DNA from 2 places in the Streptomyces sp. NPDC058880 genome. Region 1 is predicted to be linked to the other one. Evidence: riboswitches for the same ligand, from Rfam matches in the RefSeq annotation. Region 1 holds a riboswitch; the other holds the start of a gene.
The links. A riboswitch is a leader RNA that binds a small molecule or an ion and turns the genes downstream of it on or off. The one in region 1 is predicted to bind S-adenosylmethionine.

Region 1 (15,387 bases):
CAGCGCCAACAGCTGGTCCAGCAGCGCCGGATCGGTCTCCGACAGGGCCCGCGCCGCGATGTCCTTCGGCGTCATCCGGCCCGGCTCCACCGCGTCCACCGTGTCGGCCGGGCGGGTGTTCACCGGCGGCAGCGCCAGCTCGCGGCGCAGCCCCTGCGCCGCGTCCAGCACGGTGTCCAGCAGCAGTCGCAGCCGCATGTCCTCGATGCTGCGCCCCTCGCGGGTGGCCCGGCGCGAGGTCTCCAGCGCCGTCTCCACCTCCGCCAGGCGGGACTTGAGCCGACGGTTCTCACTCTCGGCCGCCGCCACCCTGGCCGCCGCCTCCCCGCGGATCCCGTCGATCTCGGCGGTCGCCTTGCGCAGGGCCGCCTCGCCGCGCTTGACGTCACTGAGGGCGCTGCGCAGCCGCCGCTGAAGCGATTCCGCTTCCTTTCGCGCGGCCTCCAGCTCGCCCCGCACCTGCTCGCCGCCCGTGCGCTGCAGCTCCCGTACCTGCTCCAGCTCCTCGCGCAGGCGCTCCAGCTCGCGCCGGGTCTCCTCGCCGACCCGCTCGGCGTCGGCGCGCTGCGCCTCCTCACCCGCGGCGGCCACCAGCTTGACCCATCCGGCGGGCCGCAGGACGAAGGCGGCCGCCGCCACGTCCAGCGGGTCCGCGGCCGCCGGCGGTGCGCCGGACTCCAGCGCACCGGCCAGGTCCGCCTGGGCCTCGCGCAGCTTCTCGGCGACCCTGCCGCGGAACACCGGATCGGTCTCGACCGCCGCGGCCATGGCGTTGCCCGCGAACTTGGCCCGCCGGGTCGGGGTGAAGCGGGCGTACTGGCGCAACTGCGCCGGCAGGTCCGCGACGGTCAGCGCGCCGAAGGCGTCCGAGACGAGCGCGACGACCCGGCGCCGCACGCCTTCCGGAAGCGGGCGGTCGAGCGCCTCCGCGGCGTCGTCGGCCGCGTCGGCCGACCCGGCGCCGCTTGCTGGCTCCACAATCCGTCACCCCTACCGTGATGGTCTACCTGCGGACGGGGCTCCGTCAGGAGTCCGCGCCCGGCCTGTCCACAAGCTCGATCTGGTCCACCGCGTTGCACCAGCGGCAGCGGACCGACTCGATGGTCTCATTGACCACCTCGCGCTCCTCGACCTTGGGCTCCCCGGCGAGGTCCAGGTGGACGTACTCGACGACCTTCGACGAGCGGGTGACATCGAAGCGCGTGAGGTTGCCGCACAGGGTGCAGCGCCACCGCGTGGTGTCGGTCGGCAGGGGAACCGTCATCGGGCTGCTCGCTCCTTCGTAGCTGATTCAATTAAAGCGGCCCGTTCGGCCGTCCGCGTCGGCCTGCGTACCGCAGCTCGTAACCCTACGGCCTGGCAGCGCTTCAGGTGGGGTGCGTTGCGTCATGCTCTGTCACATGATCGTAAGGTGGCGGACTGTGCGCGAGGCTGTCCGGGGACCGGTGGTCACCCACGCGCTGATCGCGGGCTGCGGCGTGGTGTTCGTCCTGAGCCCGGCCTCGGGGCTCAATCCGGTCTACGGCACCGGCGACGAACTACTGGTCGCGGGCGCCGAGTACTTCCGGCGCTGGGGCGTGGTCCCGGACGAGCTCTTCACGGACACCCCCCGTGCCTGGCTGACCCCGCTGACCGCGCTCTTCGTCCACGGCAGCTGGCTGCACCTGCTGGGCAACATGCTCTTCCTCTTCGTCTTCGGCGCGATGGCCGAGGAGCGAATGGGCCGCCCGGCGTTCCTCGTCTTCTACCTCTGCACGGGCTACCTGGCACTGGCGGCGTACGCGGCGGCCAACGCGGAGTCCGCGCAGACACTGGTGGGTGCTTCGGGGGCGATCTCGGCCGTCCTGGGGGCGTTCCTGTACCTGCTGCCGAGGGCGCGGGTGACGAGCCTGTTCCCGTTCCTGTTCTTCCTGCCCCTGCGGTTCCCGGCGTGGATCGTGCTGCTGTTCTGGTTCGCCCTGCAGTGGGTGGCGGCGCACCGCGCGGAGAGCGGGCCGGGAGTCGCCTATCTGGCCCATCTGGTGGGGTTCTCGCTCGGCTTCCTCTACGCATGGGCCCGGTATCGGGGTACGACTAGAGTGAGGCGACCAGCGACGGCCACCGAGGGAGACAGCCAGCCGTGATCACCGCGATCGTGCTCATCAAGACCAGCGTGGACCGCATCCCCGAGATCGCCGAGTCCATCGCCGCCCTCGACAACGTCAGCGAGGTCTACTCCGTCACCGGGACGTACGACCTGATCGCGCTGGTCCGCGTGAACCGCCACGAGAACCTGGCCGACATCATCCCCGGCCGCATCAGCAAGATCCCGGGCGTCGAGGCCACCGACACGCACGTGGCGTTCCGCACGTACTCGCAGCACGACCTGGAGGCGGCGTTCGCGATCGGCCTGGACGCGTAGCGCCGGCTTCGGCCGTCCACATCCCGGGCGCTGCCCGGACCCGCGCCTCCATCGCCGGCGAGGCTCAATGGGTGCGGGTTGCCCTGCGGGCGGCTCGGCGGGGCGGTGTCGGTCCGGTCCGGGGAGCGGCGCCGCCGCCGGGGCGTCTCCTCGCGCGGGGCACCGACCCGCGCTCCTGCGGCGCAGCCCCCGCGGAAAGCCGTCAGCCCACGGGGACGCAGCGGCCCTCCTCCGTGCGGTACTGCCACTTCGCGCCGTCCTCGACAAGCTCCTTGACCGCCCGGACGAAGCGCTCCACGTGCTCGTCCGGGGTGCCGGCGCCGAAGCTGACGCGGATCGCGTTCAGGGAGCGCTCGCCCGGAGCGGCCTCGGGGGCCCCGCACTCGCCCGGGGCCTGCGGCTCGCTGCCCAGCAAGGTCCGTACCAGCGGGTGGGCGCAGAACAGGCCGTCTCGGACGCCGATCCCGTACTCGGCGGAGAGCGCGGCGGCGAAGTGGGAGCTGTTCCAGCCGTCCACCACGAAGGAGATGACGCCGACGCGCGGGGCGTCATCGCCGAAGAGGGACAGGACCCGGACCGCCGGAACCTCCGCCAGACCCTCGCGGACCCGGGCCACCAGCCGCTGCTCGCGGGCCACCAGGGTCTCGAACCCGGCCTCGCTCAGGGCCCGGCAGGCCGAGGCGATGGAGTAGACGCCGATGACGTTCGGGGAGCCGGCCTCGTGGCGGGCCGCCGTGGTGTGCCACTCGACGTCCACGCCGCCGTCCTCACGGCGGGAGACCTTGCGGGAGGCCCCGCCGCCGGCCAGGTACGGATCGGCCTCCTGGAGCCAGTCGGCGCGGCCGGCGAGGACGCCCGAGCCGAAGGGCGCGTAGAGCTTGTGGCCGGAGAAGGCGACCCAGTCGACGTCGAGGTCCCGCACGGAGACGGGGTGGTGCGGGGCCAGCTGGGCGGCGTCCAGCACGATCCGCGCGCCGTGGGCGTGCGCGGCGGCGGCGAGTTCCTTCACCGGCCACAGCTCGCCGGTGACGTTGGAGGCGCCGGTGACGCACACGAGCGCCGGGCCGTAGGGCTCGCGGTCGGCGAGCGCCCGCTCCAGGGTGGCGACGGCCTCGGCCGGGGTGCGCGGCGCGTTGAGGTAGGTGACCTGCGCGTTCGTCCACGGCAGGAGCGAGGCGTGGTGCTCGGTCTCGAAGACGAAGACCTGGCAGTCGGCCGGGAGCGCCGCGGCGAGCAGGTTCAGGGAGTCGGTGGTGGAGCGGGTGAAGACGACCTGGTCGCCGGGGCGGCAGTCGAGGAACTCGGCGACCGTGGCGCGGCTCTGCTCGAAGAGGTCGGTGGACAGCTGCGAGAGGTATCCGGCGCCGCGGTGGACGCTGCCGTAGTAGGGGGCGTAGGCGGCCACGTCGTCCCAGACCCGCTGGAGGGCGGGGGCGCTGGCGGCGTAGTCGAGGGCCGCGTAGGTGACCTCGCCGCCGGTGACGAGCGGGACGGTGACGTCTCGGCCGAGGACGGCGAGCGGCTCGGCACAGGCGGGGTCCTGGGCGGTGGCGACGGTGGTGGCGGTGGCAGTGGCGGTGTTCAGGGATGCGGACATGGCGGTATCTCCCGGCAGGCAGGGCTGAATGGCTTCGGTGTGCCCGTACGCACGTGGGTACGGGAAGATCCCCGGGACGAGAGGAGGGCGCACGGAAGTGACCCTGGTCCGAGGGTGAAGAAGGGGCGTCGGTCGCCCTATCGCATTCGCTTGCTCACGGAAAACGCTCCTCGAAAGACCAGGACCCCTGGTGTCGAGGGATCCGCGCTTGCCGTAGGCCTTGCTGCCTACGACCTGGTCATCACCCGGGGCACCCCGCCACGGAAGGAGGGTTGCCGGACAGCAAGCCGGGGCCTACACGCTGTCACTCGTGACCTGGTCTGCATCCTGCCACATGATCGGCCGGCCGCCAGACCCCGGTCCACATCGCGGACCGGGGTCCGGCCGGAAACGGGCGCCGCGGTCAGGCGTTGCTGGCCGTCACCCAGCGCTCCAGCGCGGCCCTGGCGGCACCGGAGTCGATCGACTCGGCCGCGCGGGTGATGCCGGCCGCGATCTGCTCCTCCAGGCTGCCCGTGCCGGGGTCGAGGGCCACCAGGGCGGCCGCCGAGTTCAACAGCACGGCGTCGCGGACCGGTCCGGTCTCGCCGGCCAGCAGGCGACGGGCCACGTCCGCGTTGTACGAGGGGTCCCCGCCGGCCAGGGCCGAGACGTCCACCAGGGGGATGCCGACGTCACGCGGGTCGAAGGACTGCTCGGCGACCTCCCCGCCGCGGACCCACCAGACGCGGGAGGTCGCCGTGGTGGTCAGTTCGTCCAGGCCGTCGTCGCCGCGGAAGACCAGCGCCGAGGAGCCGCGTTCGGCGAGCACGCCCGCGACGATGGGCGCCATCCGGGGGTCCGCCACGCCGGTGGCCTGGGACCGGACGCGGGCCGGGTTGGTGAGCGGGCCGAGGATGTTGAAGGTGGTGCGGATGCCCAGTTCCCGGCGGGCACCGGCGACGTGGCGCAGGGCCGGGTGGAACTTCACCGCGAAGCAGAAGGTGATGCCGGCCTCCTCGGCGACCTCGACGACCCGGGCGGTGCTCAGGTCGAGGTTGACGCCGAGCTTCTCCAGGACGTCCGAGGAGCCGCTCGCGGAGGACGCGGCCCGGTTGCCGTGTTTGACGACCTTGGCGCCGGTCCCGGCCACGACGACCGCCGACATCGTGGAGATGTTCACCGTCTTGGCCCCGTCGCCGCCGGTGCCGACGATGTCGACGCTGGGGCCGGGCACCTCGATGAGGTTGGCGTGCTCGTACATGGCCCGCACGAGGCCGTTGATCTCGGCGACCGTCTCCCCCTTGGCACGCAGGGCGACCACGAAACCGGCGATCTGGGCATCGGTGGCCTCCCCCCGCATGATCCGGTCCATGGCCCAGGCCGTGTCGTCCGCGCGCAGGTCCCGGCCGGTCAGCAGGGCGTCGAGGACGCCCGGCCAGCCACGGGCCGCCACGCTGTCGCCGCCTGCCGGGGTCACAACGTTCATGGTCAGCTCCTGCTGCTGGTAGGGGTCCCCGTCGATTGGGAAGGAGATCAGCCTATCCAGCCCCGGTTACGGCAAAGAGCCCCGTCCAGACACTGGACGGGGCTCTCGCCGTGGCGACACCAGGACTGACCGAAATCAGTCCCTCATGCGGTGGTGCGGGGGATCAGTGGTGGCCGTGGCCGGACTGGATCTCCTTGTACTCCTCCACCGTGGGCTTCGGGATCTGGTTGCCCTCGGCGTAGAAGCCCTTGCTGAGCTTCGCGCGCAGCTTCTCGGTGGCCTTCACCTTGCGCTCGACGCCGTTCTCGTCGACCGTCGGGCCGATTTCGAGCGGCTTGTACTGCTCGTGCGCGGTGAGGGTGTGCAGCTTGCCCTGCGAAAGCGGCTCGTGGACCTCGACGAACTCACCGTGCGGCAGGCGCTTGATGATGCCGGTCTCGCGACCGTGCAGCACCTTGTCCCGGTCCCGGCGCTGGAGGCCGAGGCAGATCCGCTTGGTGACGATGAAGGCGAGGACCGGGCAGACGAAGAAGCCGATCCGCGCGAACCAGGTGATCGAGTTGATCGACAGGTGGAAGAACTGCGCGAACATGTCGTTTCCACCGGCGATCAGCAGGACGACGTACCAGGTCAGCCAGGCCACACCGAAGGCGGTGCGGGTCGGGACGTTGCGCGGGCGGTCCAGGATGTGGTGCTCGCGCTTGTCTCCGGTGACCCAGGACTCGACGAAGGGGTACACGGCGATCGTCGCCAGGACCATCGGGAAGATCATCAGCGGGATGAACACGCCGAGGACCAGCGTGTGACCCCAGAGGTTGATCTCCCAGCCCGGCATGGCACGGATGAGGCCCTCGGAGAAGCCCATGTACCAGTCCGGCTGCGCGCCCGTGGACACGTGGTCCGGGACGTAGGGTCCGAGCGCCCAGATCGGGTTGATCGAGGCGATGCCCGCGATGGCCGCGATGATGCCGAAGACCAGGAAGAAGAAGCCGCCCGCCTTCGCCATGTACACCGGGAGCAGCGGCATGCCGACGACGTTCTTGTTCGTCTTGCCGGGACCCGCGAACTGGGTGTGCTTGTGGTAGAAGACCAGGATCAGGTGGGCCACCAGCAGGCCCATCATGATGCCCGGCAGCAGCAGGATGTGGATCGAGTAGAACCTGGCCACGAAGTCGTGCCCGGGGAACTCGCCGCCGAACAGGAACATCGACAGGTACGTGCCCACGACCGGCACGGACAGGATCGCGCCCTGCATGAAGCGGACACCGGTGCCCGAGAGCAGGTCGTCCGGCAGGGAGTAGCCGGTGAAGCCGGTGAACATGCCGAGGACCAGCAGCAGGAAGCCGAACAGCCAGTTGATCTCGCGCGGCTTGCGGAACGCGCCGGTGAAGAAGACGCGCATCATGTGCACCATCATCGCCGCGACGAAGATCAGGGCCGCCCAGTGGTGGATCTGCCGGATGAGCAGACCACCGCGGACGTCGAAGCTGATGTCCAGCGTCGAGGCGAACGCCTCGGACATCCGCACACCCTGCATCGGCACGTACGAGCCGTGGTACACGACCTCGTTCATGCTCGGGTGGAAGAACAGCGTCAGGTACACACCCGTGAGGATGATGATGATGAAGCTGTAGAGCGCGATCTCACCCAGCATGAAGGACCAGTGGTCCGGGAAGATCTTGCGCATGTTCGCCTTGGCCAGGCTGTAGATGCCCAGGCGGCCGTCCGCCCAGTCAGCCACGCGCTCGCCGGCGGGCGCTTTGCGCGCCTGTGCGTCAGTGGTCGCAGTACTCATCCGCGCTCCCAGAATGCAGGACCGACGGGCTCTTCGAAGTCGCCGAGCGCTTCGAGGAAGCCTTCGTCATTCACACCGATCCGCAGCTGCGGAAGCGCGTGACCGGCCGGGCCGAAGATGACACGGGCGCCGTCGGAGAGGTCGAAGGTGGACTGGTGGCACGGGCAGAGCACGTGGTGCGTCTGCTGCTCGTACAGGCTGATCGGGCAGCCGACGTGGGTGCAGATCTTCGAGTAGGCCACGATGCCCTCGTGGGACCACTCCAGCTCCTGCTTGTCCTTGATGTCCTCCGGCTTGAGCCGGACGATCATCAGGGCCGCCTTGGCGATCTGGGTCATGTAGTCGTGCGCGTCCTCCTCCAGGCCCTCGGGCTTGGCGAAGGTGAGCGAACCGACCAGGACGTCCTCGGGACGCAGCGGCTCCATCGTGTTCTGGTTGATGAGCAGCTTGCCCTTCGCCCAGACCGTCTTGCGCAGCTTCTCCTCGGGCAGCGGGCCCAGGTCGCGCAGCAGCATCACACCGGAGAGCGGGACCAGAGCCAGCGCGCCCAGCATGGTGTTGCGGATCAGCGGCCGCCGGCCGATGCCGGACTCGTTCGCGCCGTCGGCGAAGTCCTGCATGACCTTGGCCCTGACCTCCGGCGCGGCGGAGATCTCGTGGCGGTCGTCGGCGACCTCCACGTCGGACATCAGGGTGCGGGCCCAGTGCACGGCACCGGCGCCGATGCAGAACAGCGCGATGCCCAGGGTGACGCCCAGCGCGAAGTTGAGCGCGCTCACCTTCCCGATGGGGAAGATGTACACGATCTTGTCGACCGGGAGGATCACGTAGGAGGCGATGAAGGCGACCGTGGCCAGCATCGACACCGTGAACAGCATCGCGACCGTGCGCTCGGAACGCTTCGCCGCCCGCTCGTCGATGTCCTGGATGCGCGGCTTGTGGACCGGCAGGCCCGGGTCGGCGAACGGGTCGTCCGCGACCGCTACGCCACCGTGGTGCGCGTCGCCCTGCTCGCTCGGCAGGTGCTTGTCTTCGGGAATCTCTTGGCTACTCATGACTTCTTGGCCTTAGCGGTGTGGGCCGCGACCCAGACGGCGACAGCGATCAGCGCACCCAGTCCGAAGACCCAGCCGAACAGGCCCTCGGAGACCGGGCCGAGCCCGCCGAGCTTGAGGCCGCCGGGGTTCGTCGACTTCTCGCCGTTGACGTTCTGGAGGTACGCGATGATGTCCTTCTTCTGCTGCTCCGGCATGGTGCTGTCAGGGAAGGAGGGCATGTTCTGCGGGCCGGTCTGCATGGCCTCGTAGATGTGCTTCGGCGTGACGTCCTCAAGGTTGGGGGCGTACTTGCCGTTCGTCAGCGCGCCGCCCTCGCCGGTGAAGTTGTGGCACTGCGCGCAGTTGTTGCGGAACAGCTCACCGCCCTTGGCGATGTCGGCGTCCGCCGGGTCGTACTGCTTCTCGGTCGGCGTGATCGGGCCGGCACCGAGGGAGGCGATGTACGCGGCCAGCTGGTCGATCTGCGCCTGGGTGTAGATGACCGGCTTCTTCGGCACCTGGGCGCCGGGCTGCTGGGCGGGCATGCGGCCCGTGCTCACCTGGAAGTCGACGGCCGCGGAGCCGACGCCGACCAGGCTCGGGCCGTCAGAGGAACCCTGACCGCCGGTTCCGTGGCAGCTTGCGCAACCCACGGCGTAGAGCTTCTTGCCCTCCTCGATGGCGAGGGACTGGGCGGTTTCATCGGCCTGCGCCTTGCCCGCGGGAGCAAAGGCGGCGTACAGCCCCCCAGTGGCCGCCAGCGCGAGGAGTAGAACGACGACCGCCGCCAGCGGATGGCGTCGTCGTGCGGAGAGCTTTTTCACGGATTACCCCGGTGTCAGGATCTTCTGCGTCGGTGTGTCTGGATGGAGTGCCGGGTCGGGCCCGGTGACGTGTTCGCTACTTGATCAGGTAGATCGTGGCGAAGAGGCCGATCCAGACGACATCGACGAAGTGCCAGTAGTAGGACACGACGATGGCCGACGTGGCCTGTTCGTGGGTGAACCTCTTGGCCGCGTACGTCCGGCCGAGGACCAGCAGGAAGGCGATGAGGCCGCCCGTCACGTGCAGACCGTGGAAGCCGGTGGTCAGGTAGAACACCGAGCCGTACGGACCGGACGAGAGGCTCATGCCCTCGTGCTTGACCAGCTCGGTGTACTCGAACACCTGGCCGCCAATGAAGATCGCACCCATGACGAACGTGATGATGAACCACGTCCGGAGCTTCTTCACGTCACCGCGCTCGGCGGCGAACACGCCGAGCTGGCAGGTGAGGGAGGAAAGCACCAGGATCGTCGTGTTCGTCGCCGAGAAGGGCAGATTCAAGGCCGAGGCCTGCTCTGTCCAGTACTCGGGACCCGTCACGGATCGCAGGGTGAAGTACATCGCGAAGAGGGCCGCGAAGAACATCAGCTCGGAACTCAACCAGATGATGGTTCCGACGCTGACGAGGTTCGGCCGGTTGACCGTCGGGTGCGCGTGCCCGGTATCTACTGTCGTTGCTGTCGCCACGACCGACATTATGTCGGTCGCTTATCCCGCCCTCACCCCGGGGGGTGCCGTTCGGAGTGTCAGGGGCGTGTGCAAGGCCCGAACGGCCCATCAGATGACGGCCCCGCGCACTCTCGTGCACCTGTCCGAACCGATGCTGACACGGCGGTGGGAGGAGTAGCATCCCGCGCAACATCAACGTGATTCATGGGACACGTGGAGGATCGAAATGCGGGCGACTGCGCGGGTTCTGGTCTACAGCGACGACGCGGGCACCCGGGAGCAGGTGAGACTGGCGGCGGGCCGCCGTCCCGCCGCTGATCTGCCACCGGTGGAGTTCCTGGAGTGCGCGACGCTGCCGGCGGTCCTGACGGAGCTGGACGCGGGCGGGATCGACGTGTGCGTGCTGGACGGCGAGGCGGTCCCGGCCGGGGGCATGGGTGTGTGCCGGCAGATCAAGGACGAGATCTTCCGGTGTCCGCCGGTGCTGTTGCTGATGGGGCGCCCCCAGGACGCCTGGCTGGCCACATGGAGCCGCGCGGACGCCGCGGTGACCCTTCCGGTGGACCCGGTGGAGTTCGCGGACGCGCTGGCGGGCCTGCTGCGTTCCCGACTGTCCCTGGACGCCTAGGGCCCGGCCGGCGGATCGGCCGGACGGGCCCCGGGGACCGGCCGTCAATCCGGGGCGCCGCCCGTCGCACGGGCGGGTGATCCCGAGCGGCACGTACGACGGGGAGTGAGGGCGCACGCGCCGGGAACCGCCGGGCACCAAGCGGTTCTCCGGACGCGTGCGCCCTCACCGGCCGGCCGGCGGCGCCCCGGAGGGGGACCGGGCCGGATCCTCAGACCGTGGGCCGCAGGCGGGCCTGGTCGATGGTGCTGCGGCCTTCCTGGGTGCCCTTGAGGAGGGCGCTGCCCTCGCGCCAGTCCTTCCAGTCCATGTTCCAGTCGCCGAATCCGTTGCCGAAGATGTCCATGTCGTCGCCGATGCTGTTGATCACCTGGACGATGTCGCCCTCGGTGATGTTCTCGTAGAACCAGGCGGCGTTGCCCGTGCTCATGCCGGTGCAGCCGTGGCTGACGTTGGCGTAGCCGTGAGAGCCGATGGACCAGGGCGCGGCGTGCACGTATTCACCACTCCAGGTGACGCGGGTGGCGTAGTAGACGGGCAGGTTGTAGTACTCGCTGCCGCCGATGCCGACGGTGTCCCCGCGCATCTGTACGTAGTACTGCTTCCCCAGCACCACCTTGATGCCGTTGCGGGTGGAGAACCCGGGCTTGCCGGTGGTGACCGGAATGGAATTGATCACTTCTCCGTTGCGCTTGAACGTCAGCCAGTGGGCGGCGGCGTCGGTGGTGACCTCGACCCGGTCGCCGATCTCCAGCTTCAGCGGCTTGGCGGCGGCCCCGTGGAGCTCGTCGGTGATCCTGATGCCCTCCAGGTTGCTCCGTACGGAGACGGCGGTGTTGGCGGGCCAGTAGTCCTTCGGGCGGTAGTGCAGGTGCTTGTCGTCGACCCAGTGCCAGGCGCCCTCCACCCCGGGAGGGGCATCGACGACCAGGCCGCGTTCCACGACGGCGCGGGCCGCCTTGTCCTTGACGGGCTCGTTGAGTTCGGCGGTGAGGGGCTGGCCGACGCCGTACTTGCCCTCCTCCGGGCCGAACTCGACCTTGAGGACTCCCTTGGACGGGGTGGTGTCGAAGGCCATCGTGCGCTGGCCCGGGGCACCCCTCTCGTCCTCCGTGCTCACGGTGACGGTGTAGCGCACACCTGCGGCCATGGGGACGGTGCTGTGCCACCGGTCCCCCGTGGCGCTGAGTTCGCCCGCCAGGCGGCGGCCGTGGGTGTCCACGACCGTGACGTCGGTGATCCGGCTGCCCTTGGCCTTGGCGGTGATTTCGAGGGGCCGGTTGGGGTCGACGGGCCGGCTGCCCGCCGTCTGGTTGAAGGCGACCTGCTCGCCCGCGTCGACCGGGCGGGCTGACAGCGGGTTGTCGCCGGACCCGCATGCGGTGGCGCCGGCCCCGAGGGACGCGACCAGCAGGGAGCAGCTGAGTACCGTCCAAAGACGCGGTGAGTGCTTCATGGACCCAACGCTATGAAGATATGACAATTACGGCGCGCGGGGTGACTGCAAACGAGGGGCCCGGACTCCTCCGAAGAGGTGTCCGGGCCCCACGTGGTGCGCGGCCGGGCCGCGCGCATGCTGCTTCTCGCGCCTACTGGTTGGCGTTCTCACCGCGGTAGTACTCGTACACCCAGCCCCACAGGCCGATCAGGATGATCGGGGCCGAGAAGTACATGAGCCACCAGCCGAAGACGACGCCCAGGAAGGCGAGCGCGCCACCGATACCGAGCGAGAGCGGCTGCCAGCTGTGCGGGGAGAAGAACCCCAGCTCGCCGGCCTCGTCGGCGACGTCGGCCTCCAGGTTGTCCTGGGCCATCTCGTCGACGCGCTTGGCCGTGAAGGCCAGGTAGTAGCCGATCATGACGCTCAGGCCGAAGGCCAGGAAGAGCGCAGTGGTACCGACGGGCTCCTTCGACCACACGCCGTACACGACGGCCATGATCAGGATGAAGAAGGAGAGCCAGAGGAACATCTTGCCCTGGATCTTCACTTGCCGGCCTCCTTGCCACCGGTGACGGCCGCCTTGGCGCCGTGGTCCTCAAGGTGGTCGAGCGCCGCGATCTCCGGGTGGTGGAGGTCGAAGGCGGGCGACTCGCTACGGATGCGCGGCAGCGTGAGGAAGTTGTGCCGCGGCGGCGGGCAGGAGGTCGCCCACTCAAGCGAACGGCCGTAGCCCCACGGGTCGTCGACCTCGATCTTCTTGCCGTACTTGGCCGTCTTCCACACGTTGTAGATGAACGGCAGCATCGACAGGCCGAGCACGAAGGAGCTGATCGTGGAGATCGTGTTCAGCGTGGTGAAGCCGTCGGCCGCCAGGTAGTCGGCGTAGCGGCGCGGCATGCCCTCCGCACCCAGCCAGTGCTGGACCAGGAAGGTGCCGTGGAAGCCGATGAACAGCGTCCAGAAGGTGATCTTGCCGAGGCGCTCGTCCAGCATCTTGCCGGTGAACTTCGGCCACCAGAAGTGGAAGCCGGCGAACATCGCGAACACCACGGTGCCGAAGACGACGTAGTGGAAGTGGGCGACGACGAAGTACGAGTCGGAGACGTGGAAGTCCATCGGCGGCGAGGCCAGGATGACGCCGGTCAGACCACCGAAGGTGAAGGTGACCAGGAAGCCGATCGTCCAGAGCATCGGGGTCTCGAAGGACAGTGAGCCCTTCCACATGGTGCCGATCCAGTTGAAGAACTTCACACCGGTCGGTACCGCGATCAGGAAGGTCATAAAGGAGAAGAAGGGCAGCAGCACACCGCCGGTGACGTACATGTGGTGCGCCCACACGGTCACCGAGAGGCCGGCGATCGCGATCGTCGCGGCGATCAGGCCGATGTAACCGAACATCGGCTTGCGCGAGAAGACCGGAATGATCTCCGAGACGATGCCGAAGAACGGCAGCGCGATGATGTACACCTCTGGATGTCCGAAGAACCAGAAAAGGTGTTGCCAGAGCAGTGCGCCACCGTTGGCGCTGTCGAACACGTGCGAGCCGAACTTGCGGTCGGACTCCAGCGCGAAGAGCGCGGCGGCCAGGACCGGGAAGGCGAGCAGGACCAGGACACCGGTCAGCAGCACGTTCCAGGTGAAGATCGGCATGCGGAACATCGTCATGCCCGGAGCGCGCATGCAGATGATCGTGGTGATGAAGTTGACCGAGCCGAGGATCGTACCGAAGCCGGAGAAGGCCAGACCCATGATCCACATGTCGGCGCCGATGCCCGGCGACCGGACCGCGTCCGACAGCGGGGAGTAGGCGAACCAGCCGAAGTCGGCGGCGCCGTTCGGCGTCACGAAGCCGGCCACCGCGATGGTCGAGCCGAAGAGGTACAGCCAGTACGCGAACATGTTCAGCCGCGGGAACGCCACGTCGGGCGCGCCGATCTGCAGCGGCATGATCCAGTTGGCGAAGCCCGCGAACAGCGGGGTGGCGAACATCAGCAGCATGATCGTGCCATGCATGGTGAACGCCTGGTTGAACTGCTCGTTCGACATGATCTGCGTACCCGGACGGGCCAGCTCGGCGCGCATGAAGAGCGCCAGGAGACCGCCGATGATGAAGAACACGAACGAGGTGACCAGGTACATCGTGCCGATGGTCTTGTGGTCGGTGGTGGTGAGCCACTTCACGACCACGTTGCCCGGCTGCTTGCGCCGCACCGGCAGCTCGTTCTCGTACGAGTCAGCTGCGGCGGCACCCTGGGATTCGTTGAGGATGCTCACAGTTTGTTCACTTCCGCATTCCGGGCCGGGTCGGTCTGCTGGATGCCGGCAGGGAGGAAGCCGGTCTGACCCTTCTCCGCCAGGTCCTTCAGGTACTCCTGGTACTTCTCGGGCGAGACCACCTTGACGTTGAAGAGCATCCGGGAGTGGTCGACGCCGCAGAGCTCGGCGCACTTGCCCATGAAGGTGCCCTCTTGGCTCGGGACGACCTCGAAGACGTTGGTGTGGCCCGGGATGACGTCCTGCTTGAACAGGAAGGGGACCACCCAGAAGGAGTGGATGACGTCGTTGGACGACAGGATGAAGCGGACCTTCTCACCCTTGGGGAGGACCAGGGTCGGACCCGGGTTGCCCGTCTGCGGGTTGCGGTCGCTCGGGACGCCCTTCTCGTAGACGCCCTCGGCGCCCGCCGGGAAGTCCTTGGTGAAGCGGTCCGGAATGGAGGCGAGCTCCTTGGGAACCGCACCCGCCTTCGGGGTAGCCGCGTCGCCGTCGACGTTCTCGATGTAGTTGAAGCCCCAGCTCCACTGGAAGCCGATCACGTTGATCGTGTGCGCCGGCTTCGGGGTGAGGGCGAGAAGCTTGGACTCGTCACGCGCGGTGAAGTAGAAGAGCACCGAGACGATGATGAGCGGGACGACCGTGTACAGCGCCTCGATGGGCATGTTGTACCGGGTCTGCGGGGGGACCTCCACCTTCGTCCGGCTGCGCCGGTGGAAGATGACGCTCCAGATGATCAGGCCCCACACCAGGATGCCCGTGACGAGCGCGGCCGCCCAGGATCCCTGCCACAGGGAGAGGATGCGCGGCGCCTCCTCGGTTACCGGAGTCGGCATTCCGAGGCGGGGGAAGTCTTTCCATGTATACGAGCAACCAGTGGCGGTCGCCAGGACCACGCCCGCAGTCAGCGCCTGCAGCAGCTTCCGCCGCATCGGGCGCCGCGGCGAGCGGTCGGAGCCGTAGGGACTCACGTAGCGCCTTCCCGAGAGTCTCGGCCCGCGCGGCCGGCCGCGGCCGTGTTCGGGTCGGTCGCCGGCCCTGACGCAGGCAGGGGTTTGGATGTTTATGCGGACCAAACCCTACTGGACGCTATTTGGGGTCGCGCGGGGAGGGTGCCCAACGCGCCGCTACTGCCCCCGAAGGGATGGATCCGCCGTACGGGGGACGGCGGACACGCCCCTGAATGACGGGCTCCGGGGCCCATCTGACGCCCCCTGACCTCGAACGCTCCGGGGCCGGCGCTAGCGTGGCG
Region 2 (15,387 bases), on a different contig from region 1:
CCGCCGCATCCCATGCGCCGCGGCACAGAGGGAGATGGCAACACCCGGTGGTGTTGCCACCGCCGGTGCGCGCACGACCCGGGGCGCCGGCCGCGATCCGCCGGACAGGCCCTAACCGCGGGCTGCCCCGACGAAGGCCCGGATCAGGTCCGGCGACTTCACTCCGCGTTCCCGCTCCACCCCGCTGGAGACGTCCACGCCCCACGCCCCGGTGGCCGCGAGCGCCTCGCGCACGTTGCCCGGGTTCAGCCCGCCGGCCAGCAGCCAGCGCCCCTCGGGCGCGGTGAAGTCCGCCGAGCCCCAGTTCCACGGCTTGCCGGAGCCCGGATCGGGGGCGTCGAGCAGCAGCAGGTCCTCGCCGTACTCACCGCAGCGCTGCACGCGCCCCGCGGTGGCCCGCAGCAGGACGCGGCCCTCGGCGCGCAGTGCCGCGAAGTCCTCGGGGCCCTCCTCGCCGTGCAGCTGCACGCCCCGTACGCCGCTCTCCGCGGCGAAGCGGCGCACCTCCTCGACGGACTGGCCGCGGAACACCCCGACAGTCAGCACCGTGTCCGGCACCCGGGCCGCCAGCTCGCGCGCGGTGGCGGCGTCGACCGTACGGGGACTGCCGGGTGCGAACACGAAGCCGACGGCGTCGGCCCCGGCCGCCACCGCGGCGTCGACGTCCGGCGCGGTCCTGAGCCCGCAGATCTTGACGAAGAGGTCAGCCATGCTCCCAGCCTATGCGTCCCCGGGGGGCCGGGGCCGGGCCCGCCCGCATGCCGAACGGCTCCGGCCGGATCACCCGCCCGCCCCTCAGCGCCCCACCTGAACGGGACCGAGCACCGCCCCGCCGACGAGGGCCGCGAGATGGGCGGCGCCCACCTCGTCGGCGGACCGGAAGTGCACGTAGAGCGTGTGCCGCCCGTCGGGATGCGCCTCGTTGAGGTCCAGCTCCACCCGCTGGTTCGTCGGGTCGGCGCACGCGGACGGTATTCCGGGCACCTCCGGCCAGGCCCCCCGCCACAGCATCGTGGCCGCCCCGCCGCGCAACACCCGCAGGAACTTCGCTTCCACCGGGCCGGGAGCCGCGTACGCGTCGACCGTCAACGGCAGCGCCGCGGCCAGTTCCCGGTCGTCGCCCGGCAGTTCGGCACCCAGGTACCAGGTGTCCGCCGCCGCCCAGTAGTCCGACGGATCGAACATGCCGGCCGGCAGCAGCGCCGCCATCCCCCGGGCCTCGGCGACGGTCTCCGTCCGCGCGCACAGCCACATCTCCGGGTCGAGCGGCCTCATCCGCGCGCACAGCAGCCGGGCCCGGCGGTGGGCCTCCCCGAGGTCATCGGTCCGGAACACGGGATAGGCCCGCGAACTCCCCACCCCGTCCTCATCCCTGCCCGTCGCGCCGGGGCGGCGGTGCCGACGGGCGGCGCACCTTCGCGTACGTCCCGGCGGGATCGGCGGTGTGCGGCACGGGATGTGTGACGGAGTTCCCCATGGCCGTACGTTCACACGCTCCCACCCACCCCGGCCAGCGGTTTTAGCCACCCGGTCGAAGGGGAGCGCCCCCAGGGCCGGGCGGGGCCCGCGCCCGCACGACGGTGTCCTTCGGCGAGCCGCTGCGCATCCCCGCGCCGTTCGACCTCACGCTCGACACCACGTCCCGACTGTCCCGGCCGGGAACGCCCGAGGGCGGCACCCCCGTCGGGGTGCCGCCCTCGTTCGAGAACAGCCGATCGACCAGCAGGCCGATCAGAAGTCCATGTCACCGCCCGGCATGCCGGCCGGAGCGGCAGCGGCCTTCTCCGGCTTGTCGGCGATGACGGCCTCGGTGGTCAGGAACAGCGCGGCGATCGACGCGGCGTTCTGCAGCGCGGAGCGCGTGACCTTCGCCGGGTCGATGATGCCCTCGGCGATCATGTCGACGTACTCGCCGGACGCGGCGTTCAGGCCGTGACCGATCGGAAGGTTGCGCACCTTCTCGACGACGACGCCACCCTCAAGACCACCGTTGACGGCGATCTGCTTCAGCGGGGCCTCCAGGGCGAGCTTCACGGCGTTGGCGCCGGTCGCCTCGTCACCATCGAGCTCCAGCTTCTCGAAGACCGCGGAGGCCTGCAGCAGGGCCACGCCACCACCGGCGACGATGCCCTCCTCGACGGCCGCCTTCGCGTTGCGAACGGCGTCCTCGATGCGGTGCTTGCGCTCCTTGAGCTCGACCTCGGTCGCGGCACCGGCCTTGATGACGGCCACGCCGCCGGCCAGCTTCGCGAGGCGCTCCTGGAGCTTCTCGCGGTCGTAGTCCGAGTCGGAGTTCTCGATCTCGGCGCGGATCTGGTTCACACGACCGGCGACCTGGTCGCTGTCACCGGCACCGTCGACGATGGTGGTCTCGTCCTTGGTGATGACGACCTTGCGGGCGCGGCCGAGCAGGTCGAGACCGGCGTTCTCCAGCTTGAGGCCGACCTCCTCGGAGATGACCGTGCCGCCCGTGAGGATGGCGATGTCACCGAGCATGGCCTTGCGGCGGTCGCCGAAGCCCGGGGCCTTGACGGCGACGGACTTGAAGGTGCCGCGGATCTTGTTGACGACCAGGGTCGACAGGGCCTCGCCCTCGACGTCCTCGGCGATGATCAGCAGCGGCTTGCCGGACTGCATGACCTTCTCCAGGAGCGGCAGCAGGTCCTTGACCGAGCCGATCTTGGAGTTGACGATCAGGATGTACGGGTCGTCGAGAGCCGACTCCATACGCTCCATGTCGGTGGCGAAGTACGCCGAGATGTAGCCCTTGTCGAAGCGCATGCCCTCGGTGAGCTCCAGCTCCAGACCGAAGGTCTGGGACTCCTCGACGGTGATGACGCCTTCCTTGCCGACCTTGTCCATGGCCTCGGCGATGAGCTCGCCGATCTGGGTGTCGGCGGCGGAGATGGAGGCCGTGGAGGCGATCTGCTCCTTGGTCTCGACATCCTTGGCCTGGGCGAGCAGGGCGGCGGAGACGGCCTCGACGGCCTTCTCGATACCACGCTTGAGGGCCATCGGGTTGGCGCCGGCGGCCACGTTGCGCAGGCCCTCGCGGACGAGCGCCTGGGCCAGGACGGTGGCGGTGGTCGTGCCGTCGCCGGCGACGTCGTCCGTCTTCTTGGCGACTTCCTTGACCAGCTCGGCGCCGATCTTCTCGTACGGGTCCTCGAGCTCGATCTCCTTGGCGATGGAAACACCATCGTTGGTGATCGTGGGGGCGCCCCACTTCTTCTCAAGGACGACGTTGCGACCCTTGGGGCCAAGGGTGACCTTGACGGCGTCGGCGAGCTGGTTCATCCCACGCTCGAGGCCGCGGCGGGCCTCCTCGTCGAACGCAATGATCTTGGCCATCTGAAGTGGTCCTCCCGGACAGCGGTGGATTGCTCCCAGGACCGCGCCCGCGCCCGCGACGGACGGCCTGCATGCCCGGCGGTTCCTTCCCACCGGACCCTGCGGGCCTCACCGACCCGGTCCTCGTTTCAGTAGCACTCTCACTCGTAGAGTGCTAACGCCAATGATTAGCACTCGACCCCCGAGAGTGCAAGCGGCTTCGAAGAAGCCTCGGCGTGGGGTGGCGGTCGGGTGACGGGCGGGCGCAAGCGGCTTCGAAGAAGCCTCGATGCGGGGGTGGCGGTCGAGTGACAGGCGGGCGCAAGCGGCCCCGGGGAGAACACGGGCACACGGGGGACACGCGAGGGGCCCACATCCCGGACACGGGATGTGGGCCCCTCGTAGGTCTTCCGGGTCTTCGACGGAAGACCGAGCGTCGGTGGTCGATGCTCCGGGACTAGCCGAGCGCGAGCTTGACCATGTCCGCCTGCGGACCCTTCTGGCCCTGCGAGATCTCGAACTCGACCCGCTGACCCTCTTCAAGGGTGCGGTACCCGTCCATCTGGATGGCGCTGTAGTGGACGAACACATCCGCACCACCGTCGACCGCGATGAAGCCGTAGCCCTTCTCCGCGTTGAACCACTTGACGGTGCCCTGAGCCATGCCTAACTCCCCTATTACTGGCCCTTGCGCGGGAACGCACTTCGCGTTCCCGGGTCAGAACTTGCGTCGGAACGCGTCGACCGAGGCTGAATGTATCTGCGCGAGTGCTGTCTGCAACAGGTCAATCCGACGAGAAATCTGGACACCGAGAAACATTGAAATAGAGTGAAAATTTGGCATCTTCCAGGGCAACTCGGGCCAGACATATCTCGCCAAAGCCCCATACCGCGCCCGCACATTGACCCGATGTCGACCCTCACGCGACCCGTTCATATGCAGCGGGCAAGTCCAGCGGAGGGGACTTCCCCAACTCTACCGTGCCCAATCAAACAGAATTACCCCCTCCGCTTTTAGCGGAGGGGGTAATTTCGGTTTGTCGGGAGGGTCAGCAGCCGCCCGCGACGGCCGGGATGATCGACACACCGGCGCCGTCCGGCGTCACCGCCGCCAGACCGCCCTCGAAGCGCACGTCGTCATCGTTGACGTAGACGTTCACGAAGCGTCGGAGCTTGCCCTGGTCGTCCAGGACGCGCGCGGCGATGCCCGGGTGGTTCTTCTCCAGGGACTCGATGACCTCGGCGAGGGTCGCGCCCTCGGCCGGGACCTCGGCCTGACCGCCGGTGTAGGTGCGCAGGATGGTGGGGATGCGGACGTTGACGCTCATGGCGCTACTGCCTTTCCGGTAGTACGAGGGAGGGTGGTCAGGCCAGGCCGGCGGCGCGGAACGCGTCCAGGCTGGGGCGGATGGTGGCGGTCTGCCCGCTGTCCGCGGCCACCGCCTCCAGGGTCTTGAGGCCGTCGCCGGTGTTGAGGACGACGGTGGTCAGCGCCGGGTCCAGCTGCCCGTTCTCGATGAGCTTCTTCGTCACGCCGACGGTCACGCCACCCGCGGTCTCGGCGAAGATGCCCTCGGTCTGCGCGAGGATCTTGATGGCCTCGACGACCTGCTCGTCGGTCACGTCCTCCACGAAGCCGCCGGTGCGGCGCGCGATGTCCAGGACGTACGGGCCGTCGGCCGGGTTGCCGATCGCGAGGGACTTGGCGATGGTGTTCGGCTTCTGCGGGCGGACCACGTCGTGACCGGCCTTGAAGGCGGTCGAGACCGGGGAGCAGCCCTCGGCCTGAGCGCCGAAGATCTTGTACGGCTTGTCCTCGACGAGGCCCAGCCTGACGAGCTCCTGCAGCCCCTTGTCGATCTTCGTCAGCTGCGAGCCGGACGCGATCGGGATGACGATCTGGTCGGGCAGCTGCCAGCCGAGCTGCTCGCAGATCTCATACGCCAGGGTCTTGGAGCCCTCGCCGTAGTACGGGCGGAGGTTGACGTTGACGAAGCCCCAGCCCTCGCCCAGCGGGTCGCCGATGAGCTCGGAGCAGAAGCGGTTGACGTCGTCGTAGTTGCCCTCGATGCCGACCAGGTCGCCGCCGTACACACCGGCCATGACGACCTTGCCCTGCTCCAGGTCGTGCGGGATGAACACGCAGGAGCGGAAGCCGGCCCGGGCGGCCGCGGCGCCGACGGCGCCGGCCAGGTTGCCGGTGGAAGAACACGACAGGGTGGTGAAGCCGAAGGCGCGGGCGGCCTCGACGGCGATGGCCACGACGCGGTCCTTGAAGGAGTGCGTCGGGTTGCCGGAGTCGTCCTTGACGTACAGCTTGCCGGTGACGCCCAACTCCTTGGCCAGGTTGGCCGCGTCGACCAGCTTGGTGAAGCCGGGGTTCAGGCTGGGCTTGGAGGCCACGTCGGCGGGGACGGGCAGCAGCGGCGCGTAGCGCCAGATGTTGTTCGGGCCGGCCTCGATCGCGGCGCGCAGGGCCTCGGGGTCGCCGGTCGGCAGCGCGTAGGCGACTTCCAGAGGTCCGAAGCACTCGGCGCACGCGAAGATGGGACCGAGTGCGAAGCGGGTACCGCACTCCCGACAGGAAAGGCCGGTGGCAGGTCCGAGATCGACAGAGGTGGCGACAGTCTGTGCAGCCATGATGGCGAGGCCCTTTCTCCTCATCTTCCCCATGGCGCATTTCGCCATGAGACGGAATTGGCACCTTCCCTAGCCGGGGACCTCGCTGACGAGCGCTGACGCGCGATCGCGAGAACCGACTGGAGGGTTGCCGGGGCTTCAACGGGCCGTATCCCTCTGCCCCTCTGGATGAGCGGTATGGCACCGGCACACGCGCTCTGTGGCGCGCCGGTGCGTTTGTCCGCGGGGACCCCGGCATGCGGTGGTCCTTCGCGTTGTTCAAGACTGTAACCGAAGGGGCGGGCGGTTGAGACAGCCGTCCGAACCGCGAGATGGATCACAAAACGGCTGATAACACCGACACGCAGGGAGTGCTGAGAGTGCTGGAAGAGGTGGAGCGCTGGCTGGCCGACCGCTCCTGGTCCGCCGCCGACCGACCGCTCGACCAGTTGCTCGACCTCAAACGGGCGGCCGGGACCACGGTCAGCGTGGTGCTACCCGCGCTGGACGAGGAGGCGACGGTCGGCGCGATCGTCGAGGTCATCCGGCGTGAGCTGATCGAGGGACTGCCGTTCCCGCTCGTCGACGAACTGGTCGTGGTCGACTCCGGCTCGGCCGACCGGACCGCCGAGGTCGCGGCGAAGGCCGGCGCCCGGGTGGTGCACCGCGACGAGATCCTGCCGAGGATCCCGGCACTGCCCGGCAAGGGCGAGGTGCTGTGGCGCTCGCTGCTGGCCACCAGCGGGGACGTCGTCTGCTTCGTGGACGCCGACCTGCGGGAGTTCTCGGCCGCCTTCGTCTCCGGAATCGTCGGCCCGCTGCTGACCGACCCCGGCGTGCAGTTCGTCAAGGCGATGTACGACCGCCCGTTCGGCACGGAGTGCGACGGGCCCGCCGCCGGCAGGGCACCGGGCCAGGGCGGGCGGGTCACCGAGCTGGTCGCCCGCCCGCTGCTGAACCTCCACTGGCCGCAGCTGGCCGGCTTCGTCCAGCCGCTGGGCGGCGAGTACGCCGTGCGGCGCTCGCTGCTGGAGCGCCTTCCCTTCCCCGTCGGCTACGGCGTCGAGCTGGGGCTGCTGGTCGACGCACTGCACACGGTCGGGCTGGACGCGCTGGCCCAGGTGGACGTCGGCGTACGACTCCACCGCCATCAGGACGGACAGGCGCTGGGCAGGATGGCCGCGGCGATCTACCGCACGGCCCAGGTGCGGCTCTCCCGCGGCCACCTCGTACGGCCGGAGCTGACGCAGTTCGAGCGGCGGCCGGAGGGCTTCGTACCCCGCACGTACGCGGTGGACACCGAGGAGCGGCCGCCGATGGTGGGCGTGAAGGAGTACGGCCGGCGCCACGTGGCGTGACCGTGTCCATACGTTTGAGCGAGCGCGGGCCGGGCTAGGTTCGGCGCATGGCTTCTCAGGTACTCGTCGCGGCCAACCGCGGCCCGCTCTCCTACGCCCTCTCCGACGACGGCACGCTCAGCGCCCGGCGCGGCGGGGGCGGACTCGTCTCCGGTCTCTCGGCGGCCCTCGCGGAGCAGCCGGGGGCGCTGTGGATCTGCGCGGCGTTGTCGGAGCCGGACCGGGAGGCGGTCCGCCGGGGGGTCGCCGAGCCAGGCGTCCGGATGCTGGACATCGATCCCACGGTGTACGACGACGCGTACAACGGCATCGCGAATTCGGTGCTGTGGTTCACCCACCACCACCTCTACGACGTGCCGCGCGAACCGGTCTTCGACGCGGAGTTCCGCCGCCGCTGGGGTGGTTACGTCGCGTACAACGAGGCCTTCGCGCGCGCCCTCGCCGAGGAGGCGGCGCAGGGGGCCCGCGTGCTGGTCCAGGACTACCACCTGGCGCTGGTGCCGGGCCGGTTGCGGGAACTGCGACCGGATCTGCGGATCGCGCACTTCACGCACACGCCGTGGGCCTCGCGGGAGTTCCTGGACATGCTCCCGGCCGACGTCAGGGAGGAGCTGGTGCGGGGGATGCTCGGTGCGGACGTCGTCGGTTTCCACACCCGGGTCTGGGCCGACGCCTTCGCGGACGCCGCGCACGCGGACGCCGAGCGGCGGGTGGCCGTCTTCCCGCTGGGCGTGGACGCGGACGAGCTGCGGGCGCTGGCGCACCGGCCGGAGGTGGACGCGAAGCTGGCGGAGCTGCGGGCGGAGGTCGCGGGACGCAGGACCATCGCCCGGGTGGACCGGACCGAGCTGTCGAAGAACATCCTGCGGGGCCTGCTGGCCTACCGGGAGCTGCTGACGGTCCGCCCCGAATGGCGCGGCCGGGTGGTGCACCTGGCCTCGGCGTACCCGTCGCGGCAGGACCTCAGGGTGTACCGGGACTACACGACGGCCGTCTCGGAGCTGGCGGCGGAGATCAACACGGAGTTCGGTACGGAGGACTGGCAGCCGGTGCTGGTGTCGGTGAAGGACGACTTCGCGCGGTCGCTGGCGGTCTACCGGATGGCGGACGTGGCGCTGGTGAACCCGGTGCGGGACGGCATGAACCTGGTGGCGAAGGAGATCCCGGTGGTGTCGGAGGCGGGGTGCGCGGTGGTGCTGTCCACGGGCGCGGGGGCCTACGAGGAGCTCCGCGAGGACGCGCTGACGGTGAACCCGTACGACGTGTCGGCGACGGCGGAGGCGCTGCACGCGGCGCTGTCCCTGCCGGACGCGGAGCGTGCGGAGCGCACCGAGCGCCTGGCCTCCGCCGCGACGGCCCTCCCCCCGTCGGCCTGGTTCAAGGCTCAGCTCGCGGCCTTGGACTGATCCGCGCCCGGCGGACGGCGGACGGGCCGGCGGCGGAAGGCGGGCGGAGCGGCAGCGGCGGACGGCGGAGCGTCAGCGGCGGACGGCGCCGGCCAGGGAAGCCAGGAACGATGCGACGGCGGCCGGCCCCGGCAGGACGAGGTCGGCCCGGGCGGCGAGCTCGGGGACTTCGGCCGAGCCGCTGCACACCAGCAGCCCCGGCAGCCCGTCGGCCCTCCGCTTCTCGACGGCCGAGTACGCGGCCAGGTCGCCGAGGTCGTCCCCGGCGTACAGGACCGTCTCCGCGTCCCGCTCCGCCAGGAACTCCGTCAGGGCCACGCCCTTGTCCATGCCCGGGGGCCTCAGCTCCAGCACCGCCCGCCCCGGCTCGACCATCAGCCCATGCCGGGCGGCCAGCTCCGTGAGGGGTTCGCGCAGCGCGGCGAAGGCCGCCGCCGGGTCCTCGGCACGCCGGGTGTGGACGGCCAGCGCCCGGCCCTTCTCCTCGATCCAGGTGCCGCGCCAGGCCCCGATGGAGTCCAGGAATCCGGGCAGCTCGGCCCGTACGGCCGCCACCCCGGGGTGCTCGGCGGGGGCGTGGACTATGCCGGTCACGGCGTCCCAGCGTTCGGCGCCGTAGTGGCCGAGGACGACGAGGTGCTCCAGTCCGGGCACCCCGGCGAAGCCGCCGTAGCGTACGGCGACGCCTGCCGGCCGCCCGGTGACCACGGCCACCGAGTCCACCTCGGGGGCGAGCGCCGAGAGCGCGGGAACGGCGTCGGGATGTGCCCGGGCCTGGTCCGGGTCCGGGACGATGTCGGCGAGGGTGCCGTCGAAGTCCAGGGCGACCACGGACCGGCGGGGTGCGCGGAGCAGGGCTTCGAGTCCCTCGCGTCCGGCTGCGGTGACGGGCATCGGCAGATCGTGCGGATGGCTCCCCATACGCACGACCCTAACGGCCCGGCGGGTCCACGGCTACGGCTATCGCCGGGCTCGCTGGGCCTCGCGGATCCTTCGCAGCCGGTTGACGGTGCCCGGGGCGTGGGCCAGTGCCCGCGGGTCGTCCATGAGGGCGTTGAGCAACTGGTAGTAGCGGACCGGGGTCATCCCCAGTCCTTCCCGTATGGCCCGTTCCTTCGCTCCGGGCCCCGGCCAGGTGCGTCCCTCGTACGCGAGCACCGCGGCCTCCGTGGCCGTCAGCTGCCCGTCGTCCGTCATACGGCCAGATTAACGCCGCCGTCCGACAGACGGCGGCGTCCCCCGGATCAGCCCTTGTCCGCGGCGCGCGCCGCGGTGGCGATCTCCTCCAGCACCTTGGCGGGCTGTCCGCCGGGCTGGACGGCCGTGCCGATCTTCTGCTTGATGTCCTCGCTGACGCCCGCCCAGGACTTCTTGCCGACCGGGTAGAGCCGCGAGCCGGGCAACGCCGTCAGGAAGGGCCTGAGCTGGGCCGCGGGGCCGGTGGCGGCCTGCTTCGCCTGGAAGCCGGTGGTGGTGGCGGGCAACAGGTCGTACTTCTCGGTGAAGGCCGTCACGTTCTCCGGCTGGTACAGGTAGTCCAGGAAGGCGCCGGACTGCTCGCGGTGGCCGTTCTTGAAGGCCATGACCCAGTCGGCGACGCCCATCGCCGGCTGCGGGGAGCCGTCGGAGGTCGGCAGCGGCACCATGCCGAACTTCACGCCCTTGGCCTCGGCCTGCTTCATCAGCGTCGGGTGGCCGTTGAGCATGCCGACCTCGCCCTTGGTGAAGGCCTCGAATGCGGCCTGGCGGTCCAGCTTGCCGGGCTCGACGGGCCCGACGAGCTGCTGGCCGACCATCTTGTCCCGGAGGAACTCCAGCGACTTGACGTTGTCGGCGGAGTCGATGGCGTAGCCCTCTTCGTTGTCGGTGTAGCCGCCACCGCCCGCGAGCATCCACATCATCGTCTCGGCCTGCGCCTCTTCGCGGCCCAGCGGCAGCGCGAAGGGGACGGGCACGCCCGCGGCCTTGAGCTTCTTCGCCGCGGCCTCCAGGTCGGCCCAGCTCCTGGGCTGCCAGCCCTTGCCGTCCTTGCCGATCACTCCGGCGTCGGCCAGCAGCTTCTCGTTGTAGAAGAGCAGCCGGGTGCTGGAGACGAAGGGCATGCCGTACTGGGCCTGCTTGACCTTCCCGGCGTCCGCGAGCGGCGCAAGGAAGTCGGCCTCGGTCTTCACCGAGAGCAGCTCGGCCGTGGAGTACAGCTTGCCGGCGGCGGCGTAGTCGGCGTAGGCGCCGATCTGGGCGATGTCGGGCGCCTTGCCGGCCTTGACCATCTCGGCGACCTTGGCGTCGACCTCGGACCACGAGTAGACGTTGACCTCGACCTTGACGCCGGGGTGGTCCTTCTGGAAGCCCTCGGCGAGGCCCTTCCAGTAGCCGGCCGAGGAGTTCTGCGGAGTGTCCCCGTAATCGGCCGCCACGACCCGCAGGGTCACCTCGTTGTCTCCGGTGAGTCCGCCGATGGCTCCGCAGCCCGTCAGCGTGACGGCGGTCAGGCACAGCGCGGCGCCGGACGCGGCCAGGCTCTGGTAACGGCCCTTCACAGGTATCGATCCACCCCTTGTTGTACGTACGATCCACGTAAGGTCTACACCACTTTGGCGGCTCGTCCACATCAGGCCCCCCACCAGGGCGCCCGATTTGTATGGCCACTCAACAATCCCTCCCAATGGACTAGACCTTTCCCCGCCGAGCACGCGAGACTGTCTCTGTGAAACCCGTGAAACACGTCATCGCCCTCGATGTGGGCGGCACCGGGATGAAGGCCGCCCTCGTCGCCGACGACGGCACCCTGCTGCACGAGGCGCGCCGCGCCACCGGCCGCGAGCGGGGCCCCGACGCCGTCGTCGAGACGATCCAGGACTTCGCCTGCGAGCTCCTCGCCACCGGCCGGGAACGCTTCGGACGGGCCGCCTCGGCCGCCGGCGTCGCCGTCCCGGGCATCGTCGACGCCGACAGCGGCACCGCCGTCTACGCGGCGAACCTCGGCTGGCGCGACGTCCCGCTGCGCGCGCTGCTCACCGGGCGGCTCGGCGGCATCCCCGTGGCCCTCGGCCACGACGTGCGCACGGGCGGACTGGCCGAGGGCCGCATCGGCGCCGGCCGAGGCGCCGACCGCTTTCTCTTCGTCCCGCTCGGCACCGGCATCGCCGGCGCCATCGGCATCGCCGGCCGCATCGAGGCCGGCGCCCACGGGTACGCGGGCGAGATCGGGCACATCGTGGTCCGCCCCGGCGGCCCCGACTGCGGCTGCGGCCAGCGCGGGTGCCTGGAGACCCTCGCCTCCGCCGCCGCCGTCAGCCGCGCCTGGGCGGCCGCCTCCGGCGACCCCGGAGCCGACGCCGCCGACTGCGCCAGAGCCGTCGCATCCGGTGACGCGCGCGCCCGAGAGGTCTGGCTGGCCGCCGTGGGAGCCCTCGCCGACGGGCTGGTCACCGCGATCACCCTGCTGGACCCGCGCACGCTGATCATCGGTGGCGGACTCGCCGAGGCGGGGGAAACCTTGTTCACACCACTACGGAAGGCCGTGGAGGAGCGCGTGACGTTCCAGCGGCTCCCCCACATCGTGCCGGCGGCCCTCGGGGACACCGCCGGCTGCCTGGGCGCAGGGCTGCTCGCCTGGGACCTACTCGCCACGGAGGTACCGGCCTGATGTCCGGAAGCGCACACAGCACTGTTCTCTCCGGCGCCAGGGTGGTACTCCCCACCGGGACCGTGGCGGGCGGCCGGGTCATCGTCGAGGGCGCCCGCATCGCCGGCAGCGCCCGGGAGGACGCGGAGATCGTCGACCTGACCGGGCACTGGATCGTCCCCGGCTTCGTCGACATCCACAACCACGGCGGCGGCGGCGCCTCGTTCACCTCGGGCACCACCGAGGACGTGCTCCGGGGCGTACGCACCCACCGCGCGCACGGCACCACCACCCTCGTCGCCTCCACCGTCACCGGGGACCTGGACGAACTGGCCCGCCGGGCCGGGCTGCTGGCCGAACTGACGCAAGCGGGCGAGATCGCCGGCATCCACTTCGAGGGGCCGTTCATCAACCCCTGCCGCAAGGGCGCCCACAAGGAGGACCTGCTCCGCGACCCCGACCCGGCCGAGGTCCGCAAGCTCGTCGACGCGGCCCACGGCACCGCCCGCATGGTCACCCTGGCCACCGAACTGCCGGGCGGCCTGGACTCGGTACGGCTGCTGGCCGAACACGGGGTCATCGCCGCGATCGGGCACACCGACGCCTCGTACGAGCAGACGCGCGCCGCCATCGACGCGGGCGCGACCGTGGCCACCCATCTCTTCAACGCGATGCCCGCGCTCGCGCACCGCGAACCCGGCCCGATCGCCGCCCTCCTGGAGGACGAGCGGATCACCGTCGAGCTCATCAACGACGGCACCCACCTGCACCCGGCCGCCCTCGAACTGGCCTTCCACCACGCAGGCGCGCACCGCGTGGCACTGATCACCGACGCCATGGACGCGGCCGGTTTCGGCGACGGGACCTACCATCTCGGCCCGCTGGAGGTGGAGGTCAAGAGCGGTGTGGCCCGGCTCGTCGAGGGCGGCTCCATCGCCGGCTCGACGCTCACCCTGGACACCGCGTTCAAGCGCTCGGTGACCCTCGACGAACTGCCGGTGGAATCCGTGGTCCAGGCGATCTCCGCCAACCCGGCCAAGCTGATCGGCCTGTACGACGAAATCGGCTCGCTGGAGCCCGGCAAGTACGCCGACCTCGTCGTTCTGGACGCCGCCTTCGACCTCAAGGGCGTCATGCGACGCGGCGAATGGGTCGTCAGCCCCGCCTTCCGAAGGCCCGCCTGACGGCCATGCGGCTGGACGGAACGAGGCGGTCGGCCCGTAGGACTGGGCCGACCGCCTCGTGTTTGGCATGATCCCGGCAGCAACAGACCCGGGGGTGCCCATGATCCTGACCGTGACGCTCAACACCGCACTCGACGTCACCTACCGCGTGCCGCGGCTGCTCCCGCACGCCTCGCACCGGGTCACGGCCGTCAGCGAACGGCCCGGCGGCAAGGGGCTCAACGTCGCCCGCGTCCTGGCCGCGCTCGGCCACGAGGTCACGGCGACGGGCTTCGCCGGCGGGCCGGTCGGCTCCGTCGTACGGGACACGCTGGCCGCCTCGCCCGGGGTGGTGGACGCACTGCTGCCCTGCGAGGGCGCCTCCCGCCGCACCCTGGCCGTGGTCGACGAAGCCTCCGGCGACACCACCCAGTTCAACGAGCCGGGCCCGCTGATCACGCCCGACGAGTGGGCGCGGTTCCTCGCGCACTACGAAGAGCTCGTGGCCGGGGCGCGGGCGGTGGCCCTGTGCGGCAGCCTCCCGCCGGGCGTCCCCGTGGGCGCGTACGCGGTACTCGTACGGGCGGCCCGCGCGGCCGGCGTCCCCGTCCTCCTGGACACCAGCGGCGAGGCCCTGCGCCGTGGGGTCGCCGCCCGCCCCGAGATCATCAAGCCGAACACCGTCGAACTGGCCGAGCTGACCGGCTCCCGCGACCCGCTCCCCGCCAGCCGCGACGCCCGCCGCCGCGGCGCGCACGCCGTGGTCACCTCACTGGGACCGGCCGGCCTGCTGGCCGCGACCGCCCAGGGCACCTGGCAGGCGGCCCCGCCGCGCCCGCTCTCCGGCAACCCCACCGGAGCCGGCGACTCCGTCGTCGCCGGTCTGCTCTCCGCCCTGACGGAGGGCCTGGACTGGCCGGACCGCCTCACCCGCGCGGTGGCCCTCTCGGCGGCCGCGGTGCTGGCCCCGGTGGCGGGAGAGTTCGACGCCGGCGTCTACGAGGAGCTGCGCCGGAGCGTGCGCGTCACCAGCGGCGGCTGACCCGTCCGCCGGGCGGGCCGACCGGGCGCCCGCGGCCGAGTCGCTGAACGCGCACCCCGAACGCCTGACTGCGTTTGAAATTATCTCTTGAGTAACATTTTTGACGGTGCCTCAGCGACCGGTCGCCCGGATTCGGCGGACTATGATCACGAACGCTGTTGATCTACACATATGCAAGGTTGAACGACATGAACCGAATCTCTCGCAGGGTGCTCGCCATCACCACCGGAGTAGTGGCCGTCTCCTCCCTGGCGGCGGTGCCAGCCCAGGCCCAGACGATCTCGGGCGGCTCGTGCGGCGCGGGTTACTACCAGCAGGACGCCTACCCGCTGGGCGACCACACGGGCGCCTCCGGCGCCGGTGTGATGTTCCTCTACTACAACAAGTCCACCGGCAAGAACTGCGCGATCCTCCGCCGCGACACCCAGTTCAACGTCACCGACGGCATGGGGATAGCCATCAGCTCCAGCGACGGCAAGGTGTCCGCCGACAACCGGCGCACCTACACCCAGTACGCGGGCCCCGTCTATGTCTCCGCCCCGGGCAAGTGCGTCATGCTCTCCGGCCACGTCACGGGCTTCTGGAACGGCTCCAGCGGCTGGCCGGGCACACACCGCGAGACCACCGGCTGGGTCCACTGCGGCTGACGGGCCGCCACCTCGAACGCTTCCGGCCCCGCCGCAGGTGCGGCGGGGCCGGAAGCGTTCGGCGGGGCACGGTCAGCGCTTGGTGTGGCCCGAGGCCAGCTCCAGCTGGTCGAAAATCACGTCGCACTGGTTGCCGGGCTCGCACGAGATCTTCATCGAGTTCGAACCCTTCTTGAGCGTGATCCACGCGTAGG

Region 2: another riboswitch for S-adenosylmethionine. It lies ahead of thrC (threonine synthase); the one in region 1 lies ahead of ACFW2G_RS17200 (aminotransferase class V-fold PLP-dependent enzyme).

What each region holds. Positions count from the first base shown of each region.
Region 1 is NZ_JBHYMC010000026.1:4,408-19,794, reverse strand. Features, by position in the region: gene ACFW2G_RS17220 (NYN domain-containing protein) at 1-981, opposite strand, end outside; gene ACFW2G_RS17215 (hypothetical protein) at 1,025-1,264, opposite strand; gene ACFW2G_RS17210 (rhomboid family intramembrane serine protease) at 1,389-2,123, shown strand; gene ACFW2G_RS17205 (Lrp/AsnC family transcriptional regulator) at 2,120-2,401, shown strand; gene ACFW2G_RS17200 (aminotransferase class V-fold PLP-dependent enzyme) at 2,604-3,998, opposite strand; SAM riboswitch class IV at 4,198-4,314, opposite strand; gene trpD (anthranilate phosphoribosyltransferase) at 4,402-5,466, opposite strand; gene ACFW2G_RS17190 (cytochrome bc complex cytochrome b subunit) at 5,630-7,261, opposite strand; gene ACFW2G_RS17185 (ubiquinol-cytochrome c reductase iron-sulfur subunit) at 7,258-8,316, opposite strand; gene ACFW2G_RS17180 (c-type cytochrome) at 8,313-9,122, opposite strand; gene ACFW2G_RS17175 (heme-copper oxidase subunit III) at 9,199-9,819, opposite strand; gene ACFW2G_RS17170 (hypothetical protein) at 10,019-10,420, shown strand; gene ACFW2G_RS17165 (Ig-like domain-containing protein) at 10,632-11,876, opposite strand; gene ACFW2G_RS17160 (cytochrome c oxidase subunit 4) at 12,010-12,408, opposite strand; gene ctaD (cytochrome c oxidase subunit I) at 12,405-14,135, opposite strand; gene coxB (cytochrome c oxidase subunit II) at 14,132-15,106, opposite strand.
Region 2 is NZ_JBHYMC010000064.1:24,857-40,243, reverse strand. Features, by position in the region: gene ACFW2G_RS27520 (phosphoribosylanthranilate isomerase) at 112-711, opposite strand; gene ACFW2G_RS27515 (hypothetical protein) at 796-1,335, opposite strand; gene groL (chaperonin GroEL) at 1,732-3,351, opposite strand; gene ACFW2G_RS27505 (cold-shock protein) at 3,788-3,994, opposite strand; gene ACFW2G_RS27500 (MoaD/ThiS family protein) at 4,380-4,658, opposite strand; gene thrC (threonine synthase) at 4,696-5,994, opposite strand; SAM riboswitch class I at 5,988-6,145, opposite strand; gene ACFW2G_RS27490 (glucosyl-3-phosphoglycerate synthase) at 6,330-7,307, shown strand; gene ACFW2G_RS27485 (trehalose-6-phosphate synthase) at 7,355-8,713, shown strand; gene otsB (trehalose-phosphatase) at 8,786-9,634, opposite strand; gene ACFW2G_RS27475 (DUF3263 domain-containing protein) at 9,674-9,910, opposite strand; gene ACFW2G_RS27470 (extracellular solute-binding protein) at 9,958-11,253, opposite strand; gene ACFW2G_RS27465 (ROK family protein) at 11,430-12,362, shown strand; gene nagA (N-acetylglucosamine-6-phosphate deacetylase) at 12,362-13,525, shown strand; gene ACFW2G_RS27455 (1-phosphofructokinase family hexose kinase) at 13,626-14,546, shown strand; gene ACFW2G_RS27450 (hypothetical protein) at 14,735-15,193, shown strand; gene ACFW2G_RS27445 (CBM35 domain-containing protein) at 15,266-15,387, opposite strand, start outside.